Regions from separate parts of the Embleya scabrispora genome, predicted to be linked through region 3. Evidence: riboswitches for the same ligand, from Rfam matches in the RefSeq annotation. Region 3 holds a riboswitch; each other region holds the start of a gene.

Region 1 (5,102 bases), on a different contig from region 3:
ACCGCGACCCGGGATCCGGAGGGCCGCCGGTTGCGGATCGTGCGCGGCGCCGTCCAGGCCATCGCCGAGGTGGGCGTCGGCAACACCACACACCGCCTGGTCGCGGCGCGGGCCGAGGTCCCGTTGGGGGCGACCACGTACTACTTCGCCTCGCTCGACGACCTGGTCGCCGCGGCGTTGGCGTACGCGTCGGCGGAGACCGTGCGGATGGTGGACGACTGGGCGGCGCGGATCCGGGGCAGCGACGACGTGCCCGGCGTGCTCGCCACGCTCACCGCCGAATACCTCGCGGACCGCCCTCGGGCGCTGGTCGAGTACGAGTTGTATCTGGCCGCGGCGCGCAGCCCCGAGTTGCGCGGCTTCGCCCGGGCCTGGGTCGAGGGGGTCGGCGGCTTCCTGGCCGACCGGTTCGGACCGCCCGCGGCGGCGGCGGCGGTCGCGGTCCTGGACGGCACGATGTTGCAGGTGCTGACCCTGGGCAGGCCGCTGGACGAGGAGCAACTGCGCTGGTCGCTGGCGCGCTGCCTGGCGTCGTGAGCCGGATTCGGGCGCGCCCGGCGCTGCTCGGGCGGGGCGTCCGCGTGCGGTAGGGTCGCAGCAGCGAAGGGGAGTAGCCCCGCGAACCGGTCGTCGACATGCTGGAGCCCTCGGGTTCCCGGTGGCCGGGCCCGGTCATCCCGGGTGGGCGAGACCTTCGGCCAGGCAACGACGCGTCCGCGTTCCTCGCGGACGCACCCCGTCGTGCCGGGCCGAGTGGTCCTCCAATCCGCCGAGCGGCGCTTCGTGAAGACCCGGGGCCCGGCTCTCGCAGAAAGCCACCCGGAATGCACCTCGACCTCCTGGCGATCCTGACCGCCTTCGGGCTGATCTTCCTCGCCGAGCTCCCGGACAAGACCATGTTCGCGTCGCTCGCCATGGGCACCCGCATGCGCCCGCTCTACGTCTGGTTCGGTACCTCGACCGCGTTCGCGGTGCACGTCGCGCTCGCCGTCGGCGCCGGCGGCCTGCTCGGCCTGCTTCCCGGGTGGATCGTCAAGCTGGTCTCCGCCGCGCTGTTCGGCTTCGGCGCGTTCATGCTGCTGCGTGGTGGTGGCGACGACGAGGACGCGGACGGCGGCGGTGCGCGGATCACCGGTTTCCGTGCGGTGTTCTCCACCGCCTTCATGGCCGTGTTCATCAGCGAGTGGGGCGACCTGACCCAGATCACCACCGCCAACCTGGCCGCCACCAACGGCACCTGGTCCACCGCGATCGGCTCGGTCGCGGCGCTGATGTCGGTGTCCGCGCTGGCGCTGCTCGCCGGCCGGTTCATCGCCAAGCGCATGCCGTTGCGGACCGTGCAGCGGATCGGCGGGGTGTGCATGCTCGGCCTGGCGATCTGGTCGCTGGTCGAGGTGTTCACGGGCTGACCCGTGCGGGTTCAGGTCCGGGCGGCCGGGTCGTCCGCCGACTCGGGGGTGGTGCGGCCGAGCAGGCGTTCGTAGCGCTGGCGGGCCGCCTGCGGGGTGCCCAGGCCCAGGCCGAAGGCGATCTCCTGCCAGGTCATCTCGCGCCCCCGGGCCATCCGCAGCAGCCCCGCCTCCAGGTCGTCCATCTCGCCCCGGGCCATCGGGATCAGGCTCAGCGCGGCGGTGATGTCGGCGTGGTCGACCGCCGGCTCGCCGTCGGCGGGCTGGGCGATGCCGCCGAGCAGGAACGACACCAGGCGGATCGCCTCGTGCGGGCCGAGCATGTACGGGTTCACCTGCCGCGCGCGCTGCTCGTCGGTGGCCGCGTGCCGCTCGGCGATCCGGAACAGGGAGGCGTGTACGCGCCGGGCCCGCGCCTGCTCGGGGTCGGGCGCGCTGAAGGGATCGTGGGATTCGGGGGTCTCGAGGGTGTCCGAACTCGACGTCATGGGCACAGCATGCCGAGAGGCACGGAAAGGTGTCAACGAATCGTGTCGCACAGTCCATGTTGAACATCTTGTTCATATGAGATTTCGCCCCCGCCACGGGCGCGGCCGGCCCGCCGGGCGAATGTGATGTAGCCCGCACGGATAAAACGGACATAAATTATATAGCCGACTTCGAGCGGCAATTCATTTCCGGTGGCCGGCGACGGATCTCGACTATTTTCCGTTACCGCTCCGTCACGCCACTCTCCGAGATATGCCCTCGTCATCGCGGGTGCTTCCGACCGAAGCCGGCCGAGATGTCGCCTTTATTCCGCCTTTACGCTCCGGGCAAAGGCTGCGATTCGGTTGTGATCTCCCCATCGCATTGCCTACCTTTCTCGCCGATTCACCTTTCGGGTGAACCCTGCCGCCGGTACGCCGAATCCCGTCGCCGGCAGCGGGATGTCTACAGCGAACAATCCGACGGGAGCGGGGGAACCAGGTGAATCGCCGTGGCCGGGATCGTTCCGGTGACGGCTAGGGGTGAAGTCGCGTGAAGCGACCGGGCTGCTCCAGTCCGAATCCGACAGCTCACCTCGTAGGCGACAGGAGAGGACCCCATTTCATGCTGTCCGCAAACGCTCGCCATCGAGCCGCTCGCCCCGCCAACGTCCGCCGCTTCGTCGCGGCGGTGGGCATCGCCGGCATGGGAGCCGTCATCCCGGTCGCCGGCGCCGGTGCGGCCCACGCGCAGGTCCCCACCACCGACCAGACCCCCACCGGCGCCTCCGCCGTGCTGTCGGCCACGCCGACCGCCGCGGTCGAGAGTGCCCCGGTCCAGGCCGAGGCCGCCGCCCCCGCGGCCGCCACCGCCGCGGACAAGGCCCGCTACCTGGTCCAGGCCGGTGACACGCTGTCCCAGCTCGCGCTGACCAACAAGGTCTCCGGCGGCTGGCAGAGCCTGTACCAGCTCAACCGCGACGTGCTCCTGTCCGGCCCGGACCTGATCGAGATCGGTCAGACCCTGCGGCTGACCGGCTCGGCGCCCGCGCAGCCCAAGGCGGACGCTCCGGCCAAGCCGAGCATCCGGGTCCAGCCGAAGACCACGGTCACCGGCAAGACCGCGCCGAAGCCGACGAGCAAGCCGGCGGTCGACGTCGCGGCCAAGCCCGCCGCCAAGCCCGCCGCCAAGCCCGCCACCGGTGGCTCGAAGGGCAACCAGGCGCCGACCGGCGGTTCCTCGAACGCGTCGAGCAAGGCCGCCCAGGCCGTCGCCTTCGCCAAGGCGCAGGTCGGCAAGCCGTACGTGTACGGCGCCACCGGCCCGAACGCGTACGACTGCTCGGGTCTGGTCCAGGCCGCGTACAAGGCGGCGGGCATCTCGCTGCCGCGCGTGACCAACGACCAGTTCGCGGCCGACCCGCACGTGTCGATCGCCAACCTGCAGCCCGGCGACCTGGTGTTCTTCTACTCGGGCATCAGCCACGTCGGCATCTACATCGGCGACGGCAAGATGGTGCACGCCGCCAACTCGCGCAAGCCGGTGGAGATCGCCTCGATCAACACCATGCCGATCGCCGGCGCCACCCGCCCGAACTGATCGCGCGACCCGGCCGCGGCGGCGCCCGGGTGACCATCGCACAGCAGTGGCGGTGGCAGTAGTGCTCGGCGCCGTGCCCCCGACCGTGGTCGGGGGCACGGCGCCCTCGCGCGTGCGGTGCCCTCGTGTGCTCGTACGTGTGCCCGGTGCTAGCCCTGCGCGGGACGCGGTCGGGCGGTGAGTACCGCCATGTCCAGCGGCAGCGGGCGCAGGTCGAGCAGTTCGAAGCCGCCCTCGGCCAGCAGCGCGCGATACTCCGCCACCGTGCGCTCGCGGCCCCGGGCATTGGTCATCATCTGGATGTCGAAGCGCAGCGGCAACACCGACCCGCACGCCTCCACGATCGGCCGTTCGACGATCGCCAGACGTGCGTCGACCGGCATCGCCCGGGCCAGTGCCCGCAATACGACCAGGCACTCCGGGTCCGCCCAGTCGTGCAGGATCCGGGCCAACAGGTACAGGTCGCCGCCACCGGGCAGCGGATCGGTGAAGAAGTCGCCGACCACCGGGTCGCACCGGTCCCCGCCCGCCGACGCGGCGAGCAACTCCCGGGCGGCGTCGACCACATGCCCCCGCTCGAAGAGCACCCCGCGCGCGGTCGGATGGTCGCGCAACACGCGCAGAAGCAACTCCCCGTCGCCGCCCCCCACATCGACCACGGTCGCGGCCGGCGGCAGGTCCAGGGCGGCTGGCACCGCGTCGAAGACGATCGTGCCGAACGCCATCGCCTCCCGGAACAACCGGGCCTCGTCCGGGTGTTCGGCGAAATACTCGAACGACTCCCGGCCGTGCACCCGGGTGAACGCGTCCTCGCCGGTGCGCACCGTGTGCTCCAGGCCGAGATACGACGTGAAGAACAGACCGCTGTACAGGTCCGCCAGCGCGGCCAGCGAACCGTCCCGATCGGTGCGCAGCAGCGCGCCGCGCTCGGTGAGCCGATAGTGCCCGTCCGCCTCGGCCCGCACCACCCCGTGCCCGGCCAGCAGGCGCAACAGCCGCCCCAGGCGGTCCGGTTCCGCGCCCGCCACCTCGGCCAGGTCGGTCACCGACCGGGACCCGTCACCGAGGTGGTCGGCCAGGCCCAGCCGCGCCGCGACACCGATCGCCTGGGTCACCCACGCGCCGGTGACCAGGTGCAACATCTCGCGTGTCGGGTCCTCGCGCGGCGGGTCCTCCTGTGTCGTGTCCTCGCGCGGCAGGTCCTCGCGCGGGGGCGAACCGGCTCGACCGGCCGCGGGGTTCGAAGCCGCGTGGCGCCGCAGCACCTCGGGATACGAACCGGTGGCCAGGATCTCCAGCCGGCGCGGCCAGCGGTCCGAGGCCGGTTCGCCCGTGCTGCGGAAGTACAGCACGAAGGTGTCCTCGTGCGGGTTGAAGCCGCCGCCGTCCCGGAGCACCTCGTCCCGGGACACCAGCAGGTCGTGCAGATCCAGCAGGGTGACCGGAGTCGGCTCGACCACGCGGAAGGCGAAGTGTGTCTCGCCGTTGCGGGCGCGCTCCTCGGCGCGCAGTCGAGCGAAGTCGGCTCCCGGGACCGGTGCCACGGCGAACAGTTCGAGGTTGCGGCCCTCGCAGGCGGCGACCCCGTCGCCGGGCAGGGCGCATCGGACGATGTGTACCTCGACC
Region 2 (5,102 bases), 2.6 Mb from region 3:
AACGCCGAACTCGGACGGCGGATCGCCGCCAAACTGAGGGACGCGACCGGGCCCACCGCGCTGTACCTGCCCCTGCGCGGGATTTCGGCGATCGACGTCGAGGGCGGACCCTTCTACGATTCCGACGCCGATACGGCGTTGTTCGACGCGCTGCGCGCCGGCCTCGACGGGACCGCCGTCGAGCTGTACGAGGCCGCGACGGACATCAACGATCCGGCGTTCGCCAAGGCGGCGGCGGATCGATTGCACGAATTGATCACGAAGGGACATGTGGACTGAGATGAACGGACGCGAGGCGCGGGGCCGACTGCGCACGACGATCGAGCAGGGCGGCGTCGTGATCGGCGCGGGCGCGGGCACCGGATTGTCCGCCAAGTGCGCCGAGGCCGGGGGTGTGGACCTGATCATCATCTACAACTCGGGCCGCTATCGCATGGCCGGCCGGGGTTCGTTGGCGGGACTGCTGCCGTACGGCGACGCCAACGCGATCGTGGTGGAGATGGCGGGCGAGGTGCTGCCGGTGGTGCGCAGTACTCCGGTCCTCGCGGGGGTGTGCGGCACCGATCCGTTCCGGGTCATGCCGCACTTCCTGGACCAACTCGCGGCCATGGGCTTCGCGGGAGTGCAGAACTTCCCGACGGTCGGCCTGTTCGACGGTGTCTTCCGGCAGAACCTGGAGGAGACCGGGATGGGCTACGACCTGGAGGTGGAGATGATCCGGCTGGCGGCGGAGCGCGGCCTGCTCACGGCGCCGTACGTCTTCGACCCCGAGCAGGCCCGCGCGATGGCGGCGGCCGGCGCCGACGTGCTGGTCCCGCACCTGGGCCTGACCACCAAGGGCAGCATCGGCGCGACCACCGCGGTCACCCTCGACCAGGCGGTGGAGCGCGTGCAGGAGATGCGCGACGCGGCGGCGGAGGTCAACCCCGACGTGCTGGTGCTGTGCCACGGCGGCCCGATCGCCGAACCCGGGGACGCGGCGTACGTCCTGGCCCACACCACCGGCGTGGTCGGCTTCTTCGGCGCCTCCAGCATGGAACGCCTGCCGACCGAGGTGGCCATCACCGAACAGGCGCGGGCGTTCAAGAGCATCACCCCGGGTGGGGGCGTCGCCACGGCGGGCGACACTCCGGCACACCCGTAGCCGACGCGCCCGGCACACGCGTGGCGCGAAACGTACGTCCGTCCGACCACTCCGAGCGTGAGGATTCGGCATGTACAAGTTGACCGTGCTCTACGGCCACCCCGAAGACCCGGCGGCGTTCGACTCCTATTACTGGGAGAAGCACGTCCCGCTGGCCCGCACCATGCCGGGACTCACCGGCTGGACCATCGGCAAGTGCGAGCCGGATCCCTCCGGCGCGAGGCCGCCCTATTACCTGGTGGTCGCGCTGTACGCGCCCTCACGCGCGGAGCTCCAGGCGGTGCTGGACTCGCCCGAGGGCCGCGCCACGGTGGCCGACGTGCCCCATTTCGCGACCGGCGGGGCGACGTTCCTCTGGGACGAGGAGCGGGTAGTGGTTCCGGTGGAGCTGCCCGCGACGGAATAGTCCGTCGTCGACGCACGCGTGACCGCGCGGCCGCGCACCGTGTACGCCGGAGCCGTGACCTGCAAGGACGGCGACAAATAGGGCAAATAGGTGTTATTCCCCCCTATGGGGGACCTCACAAACAGCCCGAAATGTTTGCCAACCCGGCGAACCGGTGCGTAGCTTCGTGGTTGTTCGCACAAGCGGACTCCCCGGGCGGTACGCCGAATCCTGCCGCCGCCCGAGGGAAGCAGTCGATATCGACTGGCGGCAGGAGCGGGGGAACCAAGTGAGCCGACATCGGCACTGCCGATGCCTGGGGTGAAGCCATGCCTGTGACAGGCGAGGCCGGGCCAATCGTCCGAACCCGACAGCTAACTTCGTAGGCGCCCGACGAGGTAATCAATGACCTTCCGTGCCATCACCGCTCCGGTTCGTTCGCTCTCTCGTGGCCGTCGCGCCGGCATCGCCGTCGCCGCCGGCGCGGGTCTCGTCCTTCCCCTCGTGGGCATGGCGGGCAGCGCGAACGCCGCGACTTCGTCCACCTGGGACGCGGTCGCCCAGTGCGAGAGCACCGGCAACTGGAGCATCAACACGGGCAACGGCTTCTCCGGCGGTCTGCAGTTCACCCCGAGCACCTGGAACGCGTTCGGCGGCAGCCAGTACGCGGCCAGTGCCGCGCAGGCCTCCGAGGCGCAGCAGATCGCCGTGGCGGAGCGGGTCCTGGCGAGCCAGGGCCCCGGCGCCTGGCCGGTCTGCTCCGTGAAGGCCGGTCTGGGCAAGGGCGGCAACGCCAACGCCACGGCCGAGTCCTCGGCCACCGGCAAGACCAAGTCCTCGGTCGAGCCGAAGGCCGCGCCCAAGTCCGAGGCCAAGCCCGCGACCGGCAACGCGCCGAAGCTCAACGTGCAGCCCAAGCAGGACGTCGCCAAGCAGGACGCGCCGAAGTCGGCCGCGACCGGGCGGGCGTCGGGCTCCGGCACCTACACCGTCAAGTCCGGTGACACGCTGTCCGCGATCGCGGCCAAGTTCGGTGTCAAGGGCGGCTACAAGGCCCTGCACGCGGCCAACGCCGGCGTCATCGGCGACAACCCGAACGTGATCGGCGTGGGCACCAAGCTCGCCGTCTGATCCACCCGCACCACCACGTGGGCCCCGTCGAATACCTCGGCGGGGCCCACGTGCGTTCGGTGGGGCCGAAGCGGGGCGGTCGGGCGCGTTCCCCGGCCGATGGTTCGGCTGCGGACTTCGCGGGAACGAGATGATCGCATTCCCAACTTATTCGGGCAAAACGTACTGGGGACGATAAGATTGCGTTTGAATCCGCCTTGCCACGTGAAATTCTTTTGACATAGGTTCATCTGGCCGTGGTTCCTGCGTTTCCCTTGAGGGGGTTTCATGTCCGACATGACCCGCGTAGCCGTCCGTACCGCCGTCGACCACCCGCAGTGGCCGGTGCTCAAGGAAGCCGTTGCCGACCTGCGTCCGCTTCAGGCCAAGGACGGTTCGATCGAGCCGTCCGGGCATGCCGCCGCCCGCGTCCTGGTCGCCGACATCACCGCCGCCATCGCGGCACTGGCCCCGCTGTTCCCGTACGACGAGGCCTACCTCGACGCCGTCGTGGCCGATTTCCACCGCTGGGCCGAGGCCGACTTCGCCCGCCCCGACTTCCTGGACTCGCTGGTCGCCTTCCGCCCCGAGCAGAACCGGCGGGACGGCCTGGAGCACCTGGTCGTCTTCCCGATGACCACCCAGAACGGCAACCCGAACCGCAACGTCGAGGCGGTGCTGCTGCGGGTGGTGTGGCCGCAGTGGCTGGCCGACCTGGAGGCGACGCGCTACGACAACGCGATGTTCGTGCCGCTCGCGTTCGTCGACTTCACCGACGGATACGACACCGACTCGGCGGTGCTCTTCCCCGAGACCGTGGCCGTCCGCGAAGTGCCCAGGTTCACCTGGGGCGGCATCTTCTGCGACCGCGAGGCGGCCCGCTTCCGTCGGGTCGGGACCGCCGCGGCGGACACCCTCGGGCTGGAACTGCCGCCGGAGGCACAGGCGTTGGTCGAGAGCCAGCAGCTCGCCCAGAACGCGTTCGTGTTGTGGGACCTGATCCACGACCGCAGCCACATGCGCGGGCACATGCCTTTCGACCCGTTCATGATCAAGCAGCGCATGCCGTTCTGGATGTACGCCCTGGAGGAGCTGCGCTGCGACCTGACCGCGTTCCGCGAGGCGGTCGCGCTGTCCGCGGAGGGCGAGCCGACCGCGCCGCTGGTGCGCTACGCGGTGATCTTCGACCGGCTGTTCCGCTTCCCGGTCACCGGTGGACGGGTGCGCAACTACGACGGGCTCGGCGGGCAGTTGCTGTTCGCCTACCTGCATCGCGCGGGTGTGCTCGACTGGTCGGACAACCGCCTCACCATCGACTGGGACCGGATCACCGACGCGGTCCTCGGACTGTTCGACGAGGTGGACCGGCTCTACCGCGAGGGTGTCGACCGTTCGAAGGTCGGCCACTGGCTGGCCGGCTACCGACTGGTCGCCGAATACGTGCCGTCGCACCCCGGTTCGGTGTGGGCCAAGGGGACCGCCGCGCTGCCGATGGACGGGCCGCCGAAGGCGCTCGTGGACGCGGTACTGCCCGACGAGTTCCCGCTGAGCATGTTCTACGAGGCGCTGAACCGGCGGCTGCGCGACGTGATCGCGTCCACGCGCGGGATCACCGCCGACGCCCCGCAGGCGGGCCCGGGCGAGGCGCGCGAGCGGGACGCCGCGGCGTCGTGACCGTGCGGGTGCGGGTGCGGCGTGCGAGGGGTGCGATGGGTGCGCCGGATGCCCGCCGGGGTACGGGCCAGGACGAACGGCACGTGAACGAGGAGTCGCAGTGATGAACGGTCTCGAAGGCGCGGTGATCGCGGTCGCGGGCGCGGGTGGCCCCACCGGCCGGGCGGTGCTCGAACGGCTGGTCGGCGCCGGCGCCCGGGTGTACGGCGCGGACGCGAACGCCGAACGATTGCGGGCGAGCGTGGACGCCGCGCCCGGAGCGCGCGGCGCGGTGGTGGACCTGCTCGACCCGGACGCCACCCGCCGCTGGGCGGAGGAGGTCGAGCGCGAGCACGGCCGGGTGGACGGGCTGGTGCACCTGGTCGGCGGCTGGCGCGGCGGCAAGAGGTTCGGCGACAACTCGCTCGACGACTGGGCCCTGCTGCACAACCTGCTCGTGCGTACCCTCCAGCACACCACGCTGGCCTTCCACGAAGCGCTCGCGCGCAGCCCGCGCGGCCGATTCGTACTGATCTCCGCCGCCGCGGCCGGACAACCGACCCAGGGCAACGCGGGCTACGCCGCCGCCAAGGCCGCCGCGGAGACCTGGACCCTGGCGCTGGCCGACGCGTTCACCGACACCGAGGCGGCGGCCACGATCCTGGTGGTCAAGGCACTCGTCAACGACGAGATGCGCGAGGCCCGACCCAACGCAAAGTTCGCCGGATTCACCGACGTCGCCGATCTCGCCGCCGAGATCGCGGGTCTGTGGAACACTCCGGCCATCGACCTGAACGGGAAACGACTGTG
Region 3 (5,102 bases):
TCGGACGTGGTGGCCACGGCGACCGGCGGGATGGACGTGGGCAGCGACTGCGCCGTGTCGACCGCCACCGCGGCGACATCGAGGCGTTCGAGGAGAGCCGTCGTCTTGGCGCGGTGTTCGTCCTGCCACCAGAGCGGATGCCGAAACTCGACGGCGAGCGGCCATCCCCGGGCCCGCTCGACGCAGTCGTGGAGGAAGCGGGTGGCGGCCGGACCGGGCGCCAAGGACGGCGGGAACTGGAAGAGCAACGTGCCGAGACGTCCGGCTTCGCGCAACGGCAGCAGCGCCCCGCTGAACCGTTGCCAGACCTCGTCCGACAAACGATCGTCGACAGCACCCGGGCGCACCCGTGGCGGCAGCAGCGACCGCAGCTCCGCCGGCAACGAACCCGGTCTGGTGGGATGTCCGGTGAGCAGCGAGAACGCCTTGACGTCGAAGGTGAATCCCTCGGGCGTACGCTCCACCCACAGCAGACTGTTGCGGGTGCTGGGCAGGGCGTAGTAGGTCGCGTCCACCTCGACCACGGGGAACTGACGGGCGTAGTAACGAAGTCGGTGTTCCGCGTCGTCCCGGCATTCGGCCGGATACCAACCGCTGGAGACCAGGGCGGAGTCGGTCCACGAACAAGTGCCCACCGATATACGGTCCATGGTCCACACGCCTACCCCGGTTCCCGAAACCGACGGCACGGCACGGCAACCCGAGATACCGCGTGCTCCGAGGCACCGGCACCGGCAGCAACCCCGACCCCGGCCCCGATCCGCTCGACGCGTCTCGCCGCCGACCACGATCGGTCCGGGAGGTACGTGTTCGCCCCACTCGGACCGATCGTCGTGCCACAAGCACGTGTTCGCCGGCGGTCGCCGGGCCTAGCCGGGTCGGACGGCCGCGTAGAACGACATCGAGTCCAACGGGGCCTCGGTCACGTTCTTGCCGGGGCGCGGGGCGTGGATGATCTTGCCGTTGCCGATGAAGATGCCCACGTGTGAGTTGTCCGGGAAGAAGAACACCAGGTCGCCCGGCTTGAGCGCGTCCTTGGAGATCCGCGGGCCGTCGTTGACCTGGGTCCACGTGGTGCGGCTGAGCGAGACGTTGGCGGCGCGCCACGATGCCTGGGTCAGGCCCGAGCAGTCGTACGAGTCGGGGCCCACACCTCGCGGCGCGTACGGCTTGCCGATCTGGGCCCGCGCGAACGCGATCGCGGCCGCCGCCCGGCCGGACACCGGGACGTCCTTGCCCGTCGTCGGCGGTTGGTCCGTCTTGCCGCGCGAGCTGCGGTCGGTCTCGGTGCGCGAACCCTCGTCGTTCTTGTGGTCGTTCGAGTCGAGGACTTCCTTCTGCTGCTGCGCGGTGAGCGTGTTCAGCAGGCGCTGTGCCTCGGCGAGCTTGTTCTGGATCTCGCCCTTGTGCCGGTTCAGCTCGGTGCGCAGCTTCTCCAGTTCCGCGAGCTGCGAGGAGGCCTCGGTGCGGTCCTGCTGGAGGGCTCGGGCCTGCGCCGCGATCTGCTTCAGCTTCGCGGCCTGCTGGCCGTCGAGCTGGGACATCATCTGCGACTTCTGCAGGTAACCCTCGGGGTCGCCGCTGAGCGCGAGCGAGAGCGACGGCGGCAGACCACCGCTGCGGTACTGGTTGGCCGCCAGGACACCGATCTGGTCGCGCAGCGTGTTGAGCGCGGCCTGTTCCTCGGTGATCCGGGCCTGTGTCTGGTTCGCGGTGCCCTGCTGCTTGGTGATCTGCTCGTCGACGCCGTTGGCGGCTTCGGTGGCCTTGATCGCATCGCTGTGCAGCTGGTTGACGCGGTCCTTGGTCTGCTGGAACGACTGCGCGGGGTCCGCGCTCGCGGTGCCGGCGAAGGTCATCACACCGGTCATCGTCGCGGCGGCCGTGACGACGGTCGCGGCGGTACGCACGGCGGTGCGGGGCTTGGGCTTGCGGTGCTGCCCTGATCGACGCTGGGACGCCACTGGCGGCGGTCTCCTTCCTCGGCCGCCTACCGGGTTAGCTGACGGGTTCGGGCGGAAGAAGGCGCCCTACGGTGCCGAAGCACCGATTCACCCCAAGGGACTGCGAGGGTCCCCGGTTCCGGCTTGCGTCGCGACGACCGTGGTTGCCCACCGTCACCGAAACCCGTCACCGAATTCGGCGGAGGCGATCGTGTCGACCGGGTGGCCGACCTCGAGCCGATCGCCTATCGCAGAACGATAGTCACAGGGGTGTCACGACCCCCACTCCGGGTCTCTGCATTGCCAAACCTTTACCAAGAGTTCCGTTTCACTCGTCGTCGTATCACAGTAAAAGCACTCGGAATCCCGAAAGTCGATCTTGGACCCATTTGGCAGCGATTGATGGCAAGCATCCGGCGCTCGACCTCCACAAACGTGGCCGCGCCCGGGAAAATGGGCCGACCGCGGGGTTACCACCCGCGAGGCTCCGCTGTTTCGACCGGCTTGCCGGTACTTTTCGAACCGGACATTCGCCGGGACGCCGAACCGAGGCGAATACGCGTCGTCGAACAGGCGTGGGGGCAGACCCCCGAACCCGGTTTCGAAAATCGCCCCGCGGACGGTCGTCGGCCGCCGGGTCTCGACCTCCGAACGGTCACAACCCCGGCCGGCGACCGCCGCCGAACCGCCACCGGGATGAGCGCGACCGGCGCCGCGCCGACGACTACCCCGGCACCGACCGTCCCGCCGCCACCAGGTCGCCTTCCGCTCCCGTACGCGCGTCGTACTCCGCCCGCGCCTCGGCGATGCGTTCCTGATGTTCCTCGGTCCAGGTGACCAGCGAGCGGATCGTGGTGTGCAGCGTGGTCCCCATCGGGGTCAGCGCGTAGTCCACCCGAGGCGGCACGACCGGATAGACCGTGCGCCGGACCAGGCCGTCGCGTTCGAGCTGGCGCAGCGTCACGGTGAGCATGCGCTGGCTGATCCCGTCGATCTCCCGCCGCAGCTCGGTGAAGCGCAAGGTACGGCTCTCCAGGATCGCGATCACCAGAAGCGACCACTTGTCGGCGACCCGGTCGAGGATCTGCCGGACCTCGCACCCCTCGCGCACGTCCCATTGGAGGGCGTCGTAGTCCTCCTGGTTACCCGGGCAGGGGGTCGGTTCCTTCGAAGTGCCTTCTTCCATGGAAGTCGATGCTGCCGAAGGATGGGGTCGGTTACAAGAGGGAACCGGGTTCGTCCGAAGAACCAACCCCCCGGTGCCCCGACCTCACCGCGATCCCACCGCGATCCCACCCACCCGCCTCCCGAGGGGCTGCCGCATGTCCACATCCACGTCCGCGCCCGGCAACGCCACCGAATCCGCCCCCGGCAACGCCCCCGCCGTCCGCATGAGCCCCCGCGCCTGGGGCATGCTGCTCGTCCTCTGCGGCGCGATCTTCCTCGAAGGCATCGACGTCGCGATGCTCAATGTCGCGCTGCCCACCATCCGCGAGGACCTGGGGATGTCCACCGGAGGCGTGAGCTGGGTGATGAGCGCGTACGTGCTGGCCTACGCCGGCTTCATGCTCCTCGGCGGCCGCACCGCCGATCTGCTCGGCCGGCGGCGGACGTTCCTCGTCTGGCTGACCGTCTTCCTGGTCTTCTCCGGCCTGGGCGGATTCGCCACCGAGGGCTGGATGCTGATCGTGGCCCGCTTCGTGACCGGCGCCTCGGCGGCCTTCATGACGCCCGCCGGGCTGTCCATCATCACCACCGGTTTCCCGGAGGGGCCGCAGCGCAACCGGGCCCTGCTCTTCTACGCGGGCACCGCCGCGGGCGGCTTCTCGCTCGGCCTGGTGATCGGCGGACTGCTGACCGCGATCGACTGGCGGCTGGTGTTCTTCGTACCGGTCGCGCTCGCCGCGGTGATCCTGGCGGCGGCGTCGGCGCTGATCCCCCGGGACCGGCGGCCCGAGGCCGGCGGGGGCTTCGACCTCGTCGGCGCGATCAGCGTGACCGGCTCGATGTTGCTGCTGGTCTACGGCGTGGTCCGGCTCGAACACCCCGCCGACGGCCGGGGTTGGACGATCGCGGTCTTCGCGGGCGGGGTCGCCCTCCTGCTCGCCTTCGTGGCCGTCGAACGGCGCGCGGCGCATCCGCTGGTACGCCTCGGCATCCTGCGCTCGGGCGCGCTGATCCGGGCGAACCTGGGCGCGCTGTTGTTCGCGGGCTCGTTCTTCGGCTTCCAGTTCATCGCGGTCTTCTACCTGCAGGAGATCCGCGGCTGGTCGACCCTGGAGACCAGTTTCGCGCTGCTCGCGGTCGGGGCGGACGCGGTGCTCGCACCGACGCTGACACCGAGGCTGGTGGAGCGCTACGGGAACCTGCGGGTGATCCTCGGCGGGATGGTGACGGCCGCCGTGGCGTACGCGCTGTTCCTGTCGATCGACGGCGACACCTCCTACGTGGCGATGTTCCCGACGATGCTGCTGCTCGGACTGGCCTTCGCGTTGGCGTACGGCCCGCTCACCATCGCCGCGACCGACGGCATCGACGAGGACGAGCAGGGCCTGGCCGGCGGACTCCTGTACACCGCCTTCCAGTTCGGCGCGGCGCTGGGCCTGTCGACGGTCACCGCGGTCCTGGCCGGTGCGGGCGGCTCCGAGCTGGACGGCTTTCGAACCGCGCTGATCGTGCCGCTGGTGGGGGTGGTGCTGGGCGCCACGGTGACCGCGTTCGGACTGCGCGGGCGGCGGGCGAGGGCGGCGGCCTAGCCGAGTCGCCATCACCGACGAAGCCGCTCGCCCATCGGCGAGCGGCTTCGTCGCGGTGTCCCGGTCGGATCGGGGTTCAGGCCCCGGCCGAGCCCGCCCCCGGACCGGTACCGGCGGCCACCGTCGCGGCGGATGCCTGCGCCGGCACCCGGCCCGACGCGGTTCCCGGTCCCGACGCCCGAACCGCCGTACCCCCGTGCGGCTTCGCCCGCCGAACCCCGATCGTCAGCACGGTGATCACGGCGGCCGCGAACATGCCCACCCCCGCGATCGTCATGCAGACGTGCATCGCGTCCGCGAAGCTGTCGCCGATCGCGCCGAGCGCCTTACCCGTGGGCTCGGGAGCCAGGCCCAGATGGCCGGCCGCCGACAGGCCCTCGTCCGACACGGCCGCGCGTACGTG
Region 4 (5,102 bases), 590 kb from region 3:
TGGCGTCAGGCCGACGAGTCGCAGCGGCAGCGCTGGTTCTCGCTGGACGGGCGCAGCCGGGTGGCGGGCTGGCTGCGCGCGCTGATCGGCGCCACGCTGGTGGTCGCGGGCCTGATCTTCTTCTCGCTCGGCCGGGGCGGCATCGGCGACGCGCTGGCCGCGATGCGCGGGGCGGGCCTGCTCCTGGTCGGCCTGCTGGTCATCTTCGGCCCGTACCTGCTGCGGCAGACCCGCGAGCTGGGCGCCGAGCGCCGGGCCCGCATCCGGGCCCAGGAGCGGGCCGAGGTGGCCGCGCACGTGCACGACTCGGTGCTGCACACGCTGACCCTGATCCAGCGCCAGGTGGAGGACCCGCGCGAGGTGGCCCGACTGGCCCGGGCGCAGGAGCGCGAGTTGCGGGCCTGGTTGTACCGCCCCGACGGCGAGGAGCCGGACCGCACCTTCGCCGCCGCGCTGCGCGGGGTCGCCGCCGAGGTGGAGGACGCGCACGGGGTGTCCATCGAGATCGTGTGCGTGGGCGACTGTCCGGTCGACGACCGGCTGTCCGCGCTGATCGCCGCCGCGCGCGAGGCGATGGTCAACGCGGCGAAGTACGCGGGCGGCGCGGCCATCTCGGTGTTCGGCGAGGCCGACGAGGACACGGTCACGGTGTTCGTCCGCGACCGAGGACCCGGTTTCGACCCGGACGCCGTACCCGCCGACCGGCTGGGTGTGCGAGAGTCCGTGCTCGGGCGCATGCGCCGCAACGGGGGCGCCGCGAACATCCGCAGCGAACCCGGCGAGGGCACCGAGGTCGAGCTGGAGATGCGCCGCGCCGACGCCGGCCGGTCCGCTGTGGGAAGGACGAACACGTGAACACCTCCGAGACGAGTAGCGCACCCGTCGAGGGCACGCCCCGCACCCGGGTGGTCCTCGTCGACGACCACCGGATGTTCCGCACCGGCGTGCGCGCCGAGATCGGCGAGGCGGTCGAGGTGGTCGGCGAGGCCGACGACGTGGCGAGCGCGGTGGCCGTGGTCACCGAGACCCGCCCCGAGGTGGTCCTGCTCGACGTGCACCTGCCCGGCGGCGGCGGGGTCGAGGTGTTGCGCCGGTGCGCGTCGCTGATCCCGGCGGTGCGCTTCCTGGCGCTGTCCGTGTCGGACGCCGCCGAGGACGTGATCGGGGTGATCCGGGGCGGCGCCCGGGGCTATGTGACCAAGTCGATCACCGGCGACGAACTGATCCGCGCGATCGGCCGGGTCGGCGAGGGCGACGCGGTGTTCTCGCCGCGCCTGGCGGGCTTCGTACTGGACGCGTTCGCGGCCACCGACGTGCCGCCGATCGACGAGGACCTGGACCGGCTCACCCAGCGCGAGCGCGAGGTGCTGCGGCTGATCGCGCGCGGCTACGCCTACAAGGAGATCGCCCGCCGACTGGTCATCTCGGTCAAGACGGTGGAGACCCATGTCTCCGCCGTGCTGCGCAAGTTGCAGTTGTCCAACCGGCACGAGCTGACCCGCTGGGCGACGGACCGGCGACTGGTCTGAGCCGAAAACGGCACCCGACGACACACGACGGCGCCCGTCCCCGGGACGAATCCGGGGACGGGCGCCGTCGTGTGTCGTCGGTGTCCGGGACTAGCCGGGTCGGATGGCCGCGAGGAACGGCATCGAGTCCAGCGGCGCCTTGGTCACGGTCTTGCCCGGGCGCGGGGCGTGCACGATCGTGCCGTTGCCGAGGTACATGCCCACGTGCCGGTTGTCCGAGTAGAAGAACACCAGGTCGCCCGGCTGGAGGGCGCTCTTGGCGATCTTGGGACCGTCGTTGATCTGGGTCCAGGTGGTGCGGCTGAGCGAGACGTTGGCCGCCTTCCAGGACGCCTGGGTCAACCCCGAGCAGTCGTAGGAGCCGGGGCCCTCGGCGCCGGACACGTACGGCTTGCCGATCTGCGCCAACGCGAAGTTGATCGCGGCCTGGGCCCGCCCGGAGGCCGGGACGTTGGTCGCCGGGGCGTTGTCCTTGTCCTTGTCCCGGGAGCTGCGGTCGTTGCCGCGCGTGGTGTCGTTCGCGTGCTCGTCCGAGTTGAGCACGTCCTCGCGCTGCTTCTCGGTGAGCGTGTTGAGCAGCCGCTGCGCCTCGGCGAGCTTGGCCTGGATGTCGGTCTTGTTCTTGTTCAGGTCGGTGCGCAGCTTCTCCAGTTCCGCGAGCTGCGAGGAGGCCTCGGTGCGGTCCTGCTGGAGAACTCGGGCCTGCGCCGCGATCTGCTTCAGCTTCGCGGCCTGCTGGCCGTCGAGCTGGGACATCATCTGCGACTTCTGCAGGTAACCCTCGGGGTCGCCGCTGAGCGCGAGCGAGAGCGACGGCGGGAGGCCGCCGCTGCGGTACTGGTTGGCCGCCAGGACACCGATCTGGTCGCGCAGGGCGTTCAGCGCGGCCTGTTCCTCGGTGATCCGGGCCTGGGTCTGGTTCGCGGTGCCCTGCTGCTTCTCGATCTGTTCCTCGACGCCGTTGGCGGCGTCGGTGGCCTTGACCACGTCGCTGTGCAGCTGGTTGACGCGGTCCTTGGTCTGCTGGAACGACTGCGCGGGGTCCGCGCTCGCGGTGCCGGCGAAGGTCATCACGCCGGTCATCGTCGCGGCGGCGGTGACCACGGTCGCGGCGGTACGCACGGCGGTGCGCGGCTTGGGCTTGCGGTGTTGCCCGGGTCGACGTTGGGACGCCACTGGTGGCGGGTCTCCTTCCTCGGCCGCCTACCGGGTTAGCTGACGGGTTCGGGCGGAAGAAGGCGCCCTACGGTGCCGAAGCACCGATTCACCCCAAGGGACTGCGAGGGTCCCCGGTTCCGGCTTCGCGTCGCGGCGACCATGGTTGCCCACCGTCACCGAAACCCGTCACCGAATTCGGCGGAGGCGATCGTGTCGACCGGGTGGCCGACCTCGAGCCGATCGCCTGCCGCAGAACACTAGTCACACGCGTGTCAGGACCATCACCATTGGCCTTCACATTGCCGAAACTTTACCAAAGTCACCGTTTCCATCTCCGCGTATCACGGGAAAAGCGCCCGGATTCCTTAAAGTCGATCTTGATCCCTTTTGGCGATCTTTAGTGGTATTCGACCGGTGTGCGAGACGTCGACCGCCGCCGGCTAGGCTGCCGGTCGGCGGCGGCGTTCCCGGCGTCGGCGCCCGGAACGCCGGCCTGGTGCGCGTCGGGGCGATGATCGACGAGGGGTTGTACGACGTGGACGTTCTGCGGCAGATCCTGCTGGTGCTGCACATCGTGGGCATCGCGGCCCTGCTCGGCGGCTTCCTCACCCAGATGTCCGCGCTGCGCACCGGCGACGTGCGGATCGTGCCCGCGATGACGCACGGTGCGCTGACCATGCTCGTCACCGGCCTGGCCCTGGTGGGCGTGGTGCGGTCCGGCCTGGACCGGGACGTGGACACCGCCAAGATCGGCACCAAGCTCGGCATCCTGCTGGTCGTCCTGCTGCTGGTCTGGGGCAACCGCCTCGCGGAGCGGGTGTCCTCGCGTGTCCTCGGCGCGATCGGCCTGCTGACCGTGGCGAACATCGCCATCGCCGTCATGTGGACCTGAGCCCCCCGCCTCGCTAACGGGTGTCCACCACCCGGAACACCTCGGCCATGCGTCCGGCGCCCAGGTCGAACCGCGCCGCGTTGCCCTCCAGCATCGACACGACGTGCTCGCGCAGCTCCGGCAGATGGCCCGTCTGGCTCTCGTGCGACAGCAGCGCCGCGATCTTGCGTTCGAACACCTCCGTCACGTCCACCGCGTGGTTCGGCGCCGCGGTCGGCGACAGCCAGGTCTCGGGCACCGTCCACTCCTTCAGCCCCTCCGCCTCCAGCAGTTCGGGGTGGGCGAACGGGTTGCGCGCGTCCGGATAGATCGCCCGCATCGCCGCCTCGCCGGCCTCCAGGTGATCCGGGTGGCTCGGCGCCAGCCGGGACCAGTCCCGCTCCGGACTCGGAATCACCATGCGCTGCGGGCGCACCTGCCGGATCACCCGGCTGATGTCGCGCCGCAGTTCCATGGAGGCCGCCACCCGCCCGTCCGGATACCCCAGCCAGTACAACTGCCGCACCCCCACGTGCGCCGCCGCCGCGCCCTGCTCCGCACGCCGGATCCCGCCGATCTCCGACCGCGGCACCGCCGGATCGAACCCGCCCGCGTCCCCGTCGGTGACCAGGCAGTAGCTCACCTCGATGCCCGCCTCGGTCCACGTGGCGACCGTTCCCGCCGCCCCGAAGTCGATGTCGTCCGGGTGCGCGGCCAGCACCAGGACCCGCTCCACGTCGCGATCGTCCAGCACGATGTACTCCCTTGATCCGACTTGATCCGACTCGATCCGACCCGCTCCGACCCCATCCGCCGGCCGGGCGGGCGGCGGATCCGCCGATCCCGCTCGACCGGATGTCCGACGGCGCGAAGATGGTTGTCGGCGCAATGATCCCTGGCCGCGACGACGGCCCGGGCACGACCCGCCCGACACCCACCTAGACTCGGGGAACGATGAGCAGCCTCTTCGACGACATCCCCCTGCCCGGTTTCGACGCCGCGGCCACCAAGTCCCCCGCCGGCTCCGCGGACGAGATCCCGCTGCCGCCCGAGCCGGACGAGAACCACGTGTACGGCCTGCCGGAGGACTATCCGGACGACCTGTACGAGGGGCAGTACGCACCGCCACCCGAGCCGCGCGACGCCTACTACCGCAACGGCGCCCCGCGCCCCGTGGTGGACCCGGCCCGGCTGCTCGACGGGATGAACCCGCAACAGCGCGCCGCGGTCGTGCACGAGGGGTCCCCGCTGCTCATCGTGGCGGGCGCGGGCTCCGGCAAGACCCGCGTACTGACCCACCGCATCGCCCACCTGCTCGCCTCCCGCCACGTGCACCCCGGCGAGATCCTGGCGATCACCTTCACCAACAAGGCCGCCGCCGAGATGCGCGAGCGGGTCGAGGCGCTGATCGGACCGCGCACCAAGGCGATGTGGGTGTCCACCTTCCACTCGGCCTGCGTACGCATCCTGCGGCAGCAGTACAAGAAGCTCGGCATGAGCTCCTCGTTCTCCATCTACGACTCGGCCGACCAGCAGCGGCTGAT

The links. Region 3 has a riboswitch for cyclic di-AMP ahead of B4N89_RS13685 (NlpC/P60 family protein). Riboswitches for the same ligand answer to the same signal wherever they lie in the genome.
Region 1: another riboswitch for cyclic di-AMP. It lies ahead of B4N89_RS31645 (peptidoglycan endopeptidase); the one in region 3 lies ahead of B4N89_RS13685 (NlpC/P60 family protein).
Region 2: another riboswitch for cyclic di-AMP. It lies ahead of B4N89_RS53070 (transglycosylase family protein); the one in region 3 lies ahead of B4N89_RS13685 (NlpC/P60 family protein).
Region 4: another riboswitch for cyclic di-AMP. It lies ahead of B4N89_RS10870 (C40 family peptidase); the one in region 3 lies ahead of B4N89_RS13685 (NlpC/P60 family protein).

The regions. Positions count from the first base shown of each region.
Region 1 covers NZ_MWQN01000002.1:246,745-251,846, forward strand. Annotated here, with positions in the region: gene B4N89_RS31625 (DMT family transporter) at 1-1, shown strand, start outside; gene B4N89_RS31630 (TetR/AcrR family transcriptional regulator) at 1-537, shown strand, start outside; gene B4N89_RS31635 (TMEM165/GDT1 family protein) at 825-1,409, shown strand; gene B4N89_RS31640 (DNA-binding protein) at 1,421-1,897, opposite strand; cyclic di-AMP (ydaO/yuaA leader) riboswitch at 2,339-2,495, shown strand; gene B4N89_RS31645 (peptidoglycan endopeptidase) at 2,502-3,476, shown strand; gene B4N89_RS31650 (methyltransferase) at 3,626-5,102, opposite strand, start outside.
Region 2 covers NZ_MWQN01000001.1:5,715,492-5,720,593, forward strand. Annotated here, with positions in the region: gene B4N89_RS25200 (Tm-1-like ATP-binding domain-containing protein) at 1-279, shown strand, start outside; gene B4N89_RS25205 (phosphoenolpyruvate hydrolase family protein) at 281-1,144, shown strand; gene B4N89_RS25210 (EthD family reductase) at 1,215-1,550, shown strand; cyclic di-AMP (ydaO/yuaA leader) riboswitch at 1,772-1,934, shown strand; gene B4N89_RS53070 (transglycosylase family protein) at 1,935-2,660, shown strand; gene B4N89_RS25220 (DUF6421 family protein) at 2,928-4,313, shown strand; gene B4N89_RS25225 (SDR family NAD(P)-dependent oxidoreductase) at 4,417-5,102, shown strand, end outside; gene B4N89_RS25230 (threonine aldolase family protein) at 5,100-5,102, shown strand, end outside.
Region 3 covers NZ_MWQN01000001.1:3,093,318-3,098,419, forward strand. Annotated here, with positions in the region: gene B4N89_RS13680 (DUF72 domain-containing protein) at 1-650, opposite strand, end outside; gene B4N89_RS13685 (NlpC/P60 family protein) at 870-1,964, opposite strand; cyclic di-AMP (ydaO/yuaA leader) riboswitch at 1,973-2,110, opposite strand; gene B4N89_RS13690 (winged helix-turn-helix transcriptional regulator) at 2,668-3,129, opposite strand; gene B4N89_RS13695 (MFS transporter) at 3,335-4,699, shown strand; gene B4N89_RS13700 (MFS transporter) at 4,776-5,102, opposite strand, start outside.
Region 4 covers NZ_MWQN01000001.1:2,505,869-2,510,970, forward strand. Annotated here, with positions in the region: gene B4N89_RS10860 (ATP-binding protein) at 1-855, shown strand, start outside; gene B4N89_RS10865 (LuxR C-terminal-related transcriptional regulator) at 852-1,529, shown strand; gene B4N89_RS10870 (C40 family peptidase) at 1,620-2,705, opposite strand; cyclic di-AMP (ydaO/yuaA leader) riboswitch at 2,715-2,853, opposite strand; gene B4N89_RS10875 (hypothetical protein) at 3,223-3,579, shown strand; gene B4N89_RS10880 (PIG-L deacetylase family protein) at 3,593-4,312, opposite strand; gene pcrA (DNA helicase PcrA) at 4,513-5,102, shown strand, end outside.